DNA from 4 places in the Klebsiella sp. RIT-PI-d genome. Region 3 is predicted to be linked to each of the others. Evidence: predicted binding sites of a transcription regulator. Region 3 holds the regulator's gene; each other region holds the start of a gene.
What was found. Region 3 encodes sigma-54, which starts transcription at its own class of promoters, with help from an activator protein. Its sites were predicted from a motif close to GTTGGCACANNTTTCGCTNT; they were not measured.
Positions count from the first base shown of each region.

Region 1: the regulator sigma-54 is predicted to act here: its motif matches at 1,671-1,690, upstream of AC791_RS08420 (amino acid ABC transporter substrate-binding protein).
Region 2: the regulator sigma-54 is predicted to act here: its motif matches at 806-825, upstream of glnA (glutamate--ammonia ligase).
Region 4: the regulator sigma-54 is predicted to act here: its motif matches at 1,341-1,360, upstream of norV (anaerobic nitric oxide reductase flavorubredoxin).

Region 1 is NZ_LGIT01000009.1:389,852-392,058, forward strand. Features, by position in the region: gene gltJ (glutamate/aspartate ABC transporter permease GltJ) at 1-323, opposite strand, end outside; gene AC791_RS08420 (amino acid ABC transporter substrate-binding protein) at 486-1,394, opposite strand; gene lnt (apolipoprotein N-acyltransferase) at 1,774-2,207, opposite strand, start outside.
Region 2 is NZ_LGIT01000007.1:76,630-78,836, forward strand. Features, by position in the region: gene typA (ribosome-dependent GTPase TypA) at 1-534, opposite strand, end outside; gene glnA (glutamate--ammonia ligase) at 913-2,207, shown strand, end outside.
Region 3 is NZ_LGIT01000003.1:476,489-478,695, forward strand. Features, by position in the region: gene lptB (LPS export ABC transporter ATP-binding protein) at 1-395, shown strand, start outside; gene rpoN (RNA polymerase factor sigma-54) at 496-1,929, shown strand; gene hpf (ribosome hibernation promoting factor) at 1,952-2,207, shown strand, end outside.
Region 4 is NZ_LGIT01000003.1:7,796-10,002, forward strand. Features, by position in the region: gene norR (nitric oxide reductase transcriptional regulator NorR) at 1-1,189, opposite strand, end outside; gene norV (anaerobic nitric oxide reductase flavorubredoxin) at 1,375-2,207, shown strand, end outside.

The DNA.
Region 1 (2,207 bases), on a different contig from region 3:
ATGTTGGGGTCCAGTTCGGCTTTAAACCACATGCCGATATCTTCGGGCAGCAGTTCCGGAATAACCAGATACCATGTAAAAAACTGTACGATCAGCGGAACGTTACGAAACAGTTCGACGTACAGGGTGCCGATGGCGGAGAGAAAACGGTTGGGTACGGTGCGCAAAATGCCAAACAGCGAACCGACTAAAAAGGCAATGATCCAGGCGGTAATCGATAACGCAACGGTGACCTGGAAGCCGTTCCACAGCCAGCCCAGATACGTCGTGTTACCGAAAGGGGCCTGCTGTAAAAAAATACCCCAGTTCCAGTCTATGGACATACATCTACTCCAGAAAAAAAGGGTAGCAGCGCTACCCTCGAAGATCGGTGAACAGCGTACTGCGGTTTTCGCGTCAGGTGGGGAACGACCCCCCGACGTATAGTCTGTCCATGCTGTTCAGCAATCGAGAGGGCAGGCAATCCTGCCCCTGGTTCTTTTTAATTAGTTTAACGCTTTGTCATTCGGCTCTTTGAACAGGGCTTTCATCTCGTCAGAGAGGGCAAAGTTCATATTCAGGTTTTTCGGTGGGATAGGATTTTTAAACCATTTATCAAACCATTTTTCGGCTTCGCCTGAAGTCTGCGCCTGGGCAATGGTGTCATCCATCAGCTTTTTAAATTGCGCATCGTCTTTACGCAGCATACAGCCGTAGGCTTCCTGAGATTGCGGTTTGCCAACGATTTCCCAGTTGTCCGGTTTTTTGGCTTTGGCACGTTCGCCCGCCAGCAGGGCATCATCCATCATAAAGGCCACGGCGCGACCGCTTTCCAGGGTACGGAAGGAGTCACCGTGATCTTTGGCGCTGATGATGCGCATATCCATTTTCTGTTCTTCGTTGAGCTTATGCAGCAGCACTTCTGAGGTGGTGCCTGAGGTAACCACAACCGCTTTACCTTTCAGGTCTGCAAAATCTTTAACATTGCCGCCTTTTTTAGCCAACAGACGGGTGCCGACGACAAAGATAGTATCGGAGAAGGCAGCCTGTTTCTGCCGCTCAAGGTTATTAGTGGTAGAGCCGCATTCAAAATCGAAGGTGCCATTTTGCAGCAGCGGAATACGGTTCTGGGAGGTGATAGGGATAAGCTTCACTTGTAGATCTGGTTTGTTAAGCTTTTTCTTGACCGCTTCAACAATGGCATTTGAGTAATCCTGAGAATAACCGACCACTTTCTGCTGGTTATCATAGTAGGAGAACGGGACGGAAGATTCACGATGGCCAACAACGATAACGCCGTTTTTAGCGATTTTATCCAGCGTACTGCCCGCCGCCGGCGCGGCATCCTCTGCGTGGACCACGCCCGCTGAGACGCCCATTACCAGCATTGCCGTGGCCAGTTTACGTAATTGCATATCCAACTCCTTTTTATCGTCAGCGCCGGGACGCTATTGATACCCATTGTGAGTGTTGTGTTGTCCTGCAACTTAAGCGTGCAGTGTTATGGCTATTTGTTAACATTTAGTCTGGCTTAATGTAAAGATTTTGCTGCGATATTGTTTATTTTTGCGAAGTACTCCGCACCATTTGGAGGCAAAAATAGGGGCTTGCACGTTCAGGGTGCTACCGGTGCGCTAAACTAGTGCGACCGGGTTATACCTGACGACCTTTTTGCAGCCAGCCTGAGATATTAAGCAAAGGATGTGCCAGAAGTGGCGGAGAATGTGTAATGCAGGGGCAGACGTTACAGGCCCGGCAACCATAAGCCGCCGGGCATTGCAGGCAGAAAGTCGATTATGTACGACGCTGGCGCAAACTCATCACCAGTGCGCCAAAACCAAACAGCGCGGTAAGGACCCACAGCGGCCAGTGACCGGTCCGTGCGTAAGGCGTCAGGCCGGTGGTGGGCGTGACGCTGGCGGTCAACACCTGGCGGCTAAACTGCGGGATCATTGCCTGAACGTTGCCGTCCGCGCCAATCACCGCCGTAATCCCATTGTTGGTACTGCGTAACAACGGACGGGCCAGTTCCAGCGCACGCATCCGCGCCATCTGGAAATGCTGCCACGGGCCGATTGATTTACCGAACCACGCATCATTGGAGATGGTCAGCAGGAAATCATTCTGTGCACGGAAGTTATCCCGCACCTGCTCACCGAGAATAATTTCATAGCAGATGGCGGCCGTCAGTTTATAGCCATTCACTGACAGCGGCGGCTGAACATAGG
Region 2 (2,207 bases), on a different contig from region 3:
ATCTTCGTGATCCAGACCTGCGATACCGTTCAGCGCTGATGCGTAAACGATAGGGAAGTCCAGCTGTTCGTCGGTCGCGTCGAGGTTAACGAACAGGTCAAATACCTGATCGACAACCCAGTCAGGACGCGCGCCCGGACGGTCAACTTTGTTGATAACAACAATAGGCTTCAGGCCATGAGCAAAGGCTTTTTTGGTCACGAAGCGCGTCTGCGGCATCGGACCATCCATTGCATCAACAACCAGCAGCACGGAGTCTACCATGGACATGACGCGCTCAACTTCACCACCAAAGTCGGCGTGCCCCGGGGTATCAACGATGTTGATACGGTAGTCATTCCATTTGATAGCGGTGTTTTTAGCGAGGATGGTAATTCCACGCTCTTTCTCCAAATCGTTGGAGTCCATCACACGCTCTTGAGTTTCGGCACGCTCACCGAAAGTACCAGATTGTTGGAGCAGCTTGTCAACCAGGGTAGTTTTACCATGGTCAACGTGAGCAATGATGGCGATGTTACGCAAATTTTCGATCACAACTTTGCCTCAGGCATTAGGAATAGCGCGTCATTGTACACGGATTAATCGCACTACAAAACAGGATCACAAAGATCCTCCGCAAACAACTGTTGCAGAGTTTGTTTGTGATCGCTTTCACGAAGCGAAATAGGGCCGCTTTAACGCAAATTGCACCAGTATGGTGCTCAATATTAGCATCGAAGCACTATACTGGTGCAATATGACGATACTGGTGCAGCCTATTTGCACTATGGTGTGCATGATAGCGCCTTTTGGGGGGCATTTGAAAGTTGGCACAGATTTCGCTTTATCTTTTTTAACACGATAACGCCAGTCAGGCTGTTTTGAATACCTCGTTACCACGACGACAATGACCGAATCCGGGGAGAGTTAAGTATGTCCGCTGAACACGTTTTGACGATGCTGAATGAACATGAAGTGAAGTTTGTCGATTTGCGCTTCACCGATACCAAAGGTAAAGAACAGCACGTCACGATTCCTGCGCATCAGGTAAATGCCGAATTCTTCGAAGAAGGCAAAATGTTTGATGGCTCCTCGATTGGTGGCTGGAAAGGTATTAACGAATCAGACATGGTGCTGATGCCGGATTCCTCTACTGCGCTCATTGACCCGTTTTATGAAGAATCGACCCTGATCATTCGTTGCGACATTCTGGAGCCAGGCACGCTGCAAGGCTACGACCGCGACCCGCGTTCCATTGCTAAGCGCGCTGAAGAATACCTGCGCTCTACCGGTATTGCAGATACCGTCCTGTTTGGGCCGGAACCTGAATTCTTCCTTTTTGACGATATCCGCTTTGGCGCATCTATCTCCGGTTCCCATGTGGCTATCGACGATATCGAAGGTGCCTGGAACTCATCGACCAAATACGAAGGCGGTAACAAAGGCCATCGTCCGGGCGTGAAAGGCGGTTATTTCCCGGTTCCACCAGTCGATTCTTCACAGGACATCCGCTCTACCATGTGTTTGATCATGGAAGAAATGGGTCTGGTCGTTGAAGCGCATCACCACGAAGTGGCGACGGCGGGTCAGAACGAAATCGCCACCCGCTTTAACACCATGACCAAAAAAGCGGACGAAATTCAGATCTACAAATATGTGGTGCACAACGTTGCTCACCGCTTCGGTAAAACCGCGACCTTTATGCCTAAACCGATGTTTGGCGACAACGGTTCCGGTATGCACTGCCATATGTCACTGTCTAAAAACGGCACCAACCTGTTCTCTGGCGATAAATACGCCGGTCTGTCTGAGCAGGCGCTGTTCTATATCGGCGGCGTAATCAAACATGCCAAAGCGATTAACGCCCTTGCAAACCCAACGACCAACTCCTATAAGCGTCTGGTCCCGGGCTACGAAGCACCGGTAATGCTGGCCTACTCTGCCCGTAACCGTTCAGCGTCTATCCGTATCCCGGTGGTATCTTCGCCGAAAGCGCGTCGTATTGAAGTACGCTTCCCGGACCCGGCAGCTAACCCGTACCTGTGCTTTGCCGCTCTTCTGATGGCCGGCCTTGATGGTATCAAGAACAAGATCCACCCGGGCGAAGCAATGGACAAAAACCTGTATGACCTGCCGCCGGAAGAAGCGAAAGAGATCCCACAGGTTGCAGGCTCTCTGGATGAAGCCCTGAAAGAGCTGGATCTGGACCGTGAGTTCCTGACTGCAGG
Region 3 (2,207 bases):
CTGAACAACGGCAAGATCGCGCTAACGAGCTGATGGAAGAATTCCATATTGAACACCTGCGCGACAGTCTGGGTCAGGCGCTCTCCGGCGGTGAACGTCGCCGCGTGGAAATCGCCCGTGCGCTGGCCGCAAATCCTAAATTTATCCTGCTCGATGAACCGTTTGCCGGTGTTGATCCCATTTCCGTTATCGACATCAAACACATTATCGAGCATCTGCGCGACAGTGGTCTTGGCGTGCTGATTACCGATCATAACGTGCGCGAAACGTTAGCGGTGTGCGAACGCGCTTATATTGTGAGCCAGGGCCATCTGATTGCGCACGGTAAGCCAGACGAAATCCTTAAAGACGAACAGGTTAAGCGCGTATATCTTGGGGAAGACTTCAGACTCTGATAGGGTGTGTTTATCCTATCCTCGTCATGCCCCGGAAGCGGCCTGATGAATAAAGCGTAAGAAGTCAGCGACGTAAACTCGGGAGAGAATCGCTCTGAATATGAAGCAAGGTTTGCAATTAAGGTTTAGTCAACAGCTTGCTATGACGCCGCAGTTACAACAGGCCATTCGCCTGCTGCAACTCTCAACGCTGGAATTACAGCAGGAACTTCAACAGGCGCTGGAAAGCAATCCACTGCTTGAGCAAACCGATCTTCATGAAGAGATAGATGCCAAAGAATCTCCGGATAACGAAACGCTGGACAGCGTGGACGCGCTGGAACAAAAAGAGATGCCCGAAGAGCTGCCGCTGGATGCCAGCTGGGACGAAATCTACACCGCCGGAACGCCTTCCGGTAACGGCGTGGATTACCAGGACGACGAATTACCCGTTTATCAGGGCGAAACCACCCAGTCCTTGCAGGATTATCTGATGTGGCAGGTTGAACTGACGCCTTTCACCGACACCGATCGGGCGATTGCCACGTCGATCGTCGATGCGGTAGATGACACCGGCTACCTGACCCTCTCTGTCGAGGACATTCTCGACAGTATGGGCGATGGCGACATTGGGCTTGACGAAGTGGAAGCGGTACTCAAGCGGGTACAGCGATTCGATCCTGTCGGTGTTGCCGCCAAAGATCTGCGCGACTGCCTGCTGATCCAGCTTTCGCAGTTTGCTAAAAATACGCCGTGGATCGCTGAAGCACAGTTGATCATCAGTAATCACCTTGATCTTCTCGCCAATCATGATTTCCGAACTTTAATGCGCGTTACGCGTCTTAAAGAAGACGTACTCAAAGATGCAGTGAATTTTATTCAGTCTCTGGACCCGCGCCCTGGCCAGTCGATCCAGACCGGAGAGCCGGAGTATGTGATCCCGGATGTGCTGGTGCGCAAAGTGAACGGTCAATGGCTGGTCGAGCTGAATTCCGATAGCATTCCACGCCTGCAAATTAATCAGCACTATGCCGCGATGAGCGGCAGTAACCGCAACGATGCAGATAACCAGTACATCCGCAGTAATCTCCAGGAAGCGAAGTGGCTGATTAAAAGCCTGGAGAGTCGCAATGATACGCTGCTACGCGTTAGCCGCTGCATTGTTGAGCAGCAGCAGGCGTTTTTTGAGCAGGGTGAAGAGTATATGAAACCCATGGTGCTGGCCGATATCGCCCAGGCCGTTGAGATGCATGAATCCACGATATCTCGCGTAACTACGCAGAAGTATTTGCATAGCCCGCGCGGCATTTTTGAACTGAAATATTTTTTCTCCAGCCATGTAAATACCGAAGGCGGTGGCGAAGCCTCGTCGACCGCGATTCGTGCGCTGGTGAAAAAGTTAATCGCTGCGGAGAACCCCGCGAAACCGCTGAGCGACAGCAAATTAACCACAATGCTGTCCGATCAGGGGATCATGGTTGCACGTCGTACCGTGGCGAAGTATCGAGAGTCTTTATCCATTCCGCCGTCTAACCAGCGTAAGCAGCTGGTATGACCCAACCGATAAGGAAGACACTATGCAGCTCAATATCACTGGACACAATGTCGAGATTACTGATGGACTTCGCGATTTTGTCAGCACGAAATTTGCTAAGCTGGAACAGTATTTTGACCGCATCAATCAGGTCTACATTGTGTTGAAAGTGGAGAAAGTGACTCACATTTCGGATGCCACCCTGCATGTTAACGGGGGGGAAATTCATGCCAGTGCGGAAGGGCAGGACATGTATGCAGCTATCGACGGTTTAATTGATAAGCTCGCGCGACAGCTGA
Region 4 (2,207 bases), 470 kb from region 3:
TCAACAAATGTGCCCTTGCGCCAGGGCTTAGAACCACGCGCGACAGCCCGAGCCGCACGCGACACTGTTCACAAAAATAACCCGCCAGCAAAATCACATCGTCACCTCTGTCCCGCAGTGGCGGAACAGAGAGGGGGAAAACGCTAAGACGGTGAAACAGATCGGCACGAAAACGCCCGGCAAGCACTTCCTCACGCAGGTCGCGATTGGTGGCGGCCAGCACGCGGACGTCTACCCGCAGACTGCGATCGTCGCCCACGCGCTGGATATCGCCGTACTGAAGAACGCGCAATAGCTTGGCCTGAAGCGCCAGCGACAGTTCACCAATCTCATCAAGAAACAGCGTGCCATTATCGGCCATTTCAAATTTGCCGCTGCGATGACTGATAGCCCCGGTAAATGCGCCTTTTACGTGACCAAACAACTCGCTTTCTGCCACACTTTCAGGCAGCGCCGCGCAGTTAAGATAGACCAGTTGACTGGCCGCCCGCGCCGATCCTTCATGGATAGCTTTTGCCACCAGCTCCTTACCGGTACCGGTTTCTCCGCCGATCAATACGTTAAGATCGGACGCGGCGACAATGGAAATTTCTTTTTTTAGCTGCACCATATTTTCAGACAGGCCGATCATCTCCTGCCCCGCCGTCTGCCCGTAGCCGCGCGTTTCGCCCGGTAATATGTTCTGGCTTTCAAGCTGGGCGATCAGCAGCGCATTATTCAGCGCGCCGGCGACCAGCGCGGCGATCAGACGTAACTCTTCGTCGCTAAAGGCATCAAAACGGTCGGCAGACATGCCGTCGAGCGTTAGCGCCCCAATCAGGTTTTGTCCGGCAAACAGCGGCAGGCCAACGCAGGCGTGAACTTTCAGGCTTTCCTGGCCGGGGATCAGCCCGTCGTACGGGTCCGGAAGCGTGCTGTCAGCCGGGAATCGCACCACGTCACCCGCCCGGGCAATCGCTTCCAAACGCGGATGTTCGGCCAGCGCAAAGCGTCGTCCAGGCACATCCGGCGCCAGACCGTCGATTGCCAGCGGAATAAACTGATGCGCCTCGTAGCGCAGCAGGGCAGAGGCATCGCATCCTAATGCCTGGCGTAGTGTCGCGATCACTCTGGCAAAGCGATCCTGATGTCCGATATCTCGCTGTAGCTCAATGGCAATTTTCGCCAGTACCTCAACAGAAAAGCCCATGTTGCCTCATTGTCTTTTTGACTATTGTCAGTGTCATATTGACTGTCCTGATAATAGTCATTTTGACACCATCAACACAAGGCATAAATAATTTATCCTTTTAAAACAATAAATTAAAAACTGGCACGCTTATTGATAATAGCTATACATCGTTTCTACATATTTTGCTTACGTTAGAGGTTGTTATGGCTATTCAGGTAAAAAATAATATTCAGTGGGTTGGGCAACGCGACTGGGAAGTGCGTGATTTTCACGGTACAGAATACAAAACGCTACGCGGCAGCAGTTATAACAGCTACCTGATCCAGGAAGGCAAAAACGTGCTAATTGATACCGTCGATCATAAATTCAGCCGGGAATTTGTGCAGAACCTGCGAGCAGAGATCGATCTGGCAAAAATCGACTATATCGTGATTAACCATGCCGAAGAAGATCACGCCGGGGCGCTAACTGAACTCATGTCTTATATTCCGGACACGCCAATTTACTGTACTGCCAATGCCATCGATTCTATTAACGGCCACCATCATCATCCGGAATGGAATTTCAATGTAGTAAAGACCGGTGAGGCGCTGGATATTGGCAACGGTAAACAGCTTATCTTTGTTGAAACACCAATGCTGCACTGGCCGGACAGCATGATGACCTATATGACCGGCGACGCTGTGCTGTTCAGTAATGACGCTTTTGGCCAGCATTATTGTGACGAACGTCTGTTTAACGATGAGGTGGATCAGGGCGAACTGTTTGAACAGTGCCAGCGCTACTATGCCAATATCCTGACGCCGTTCAGCCGTCTGGTGACGCCAAAAATTACGGAGATTTTAGGCTTTAACCTGCCGGTCGACATGATTGCCACCTCGCATGGGGTGGTCTGGCGCGATAACCCAACGCAAATCGTCGAACTGTATCTGCAATGGGCGGCAGATTATCAGGAAGATCGGATCACGATTTTCTACGATACCATGTCGAATAACACCCGCATGATGGCAGACGCCATCGCCCAGGGGATTAATGA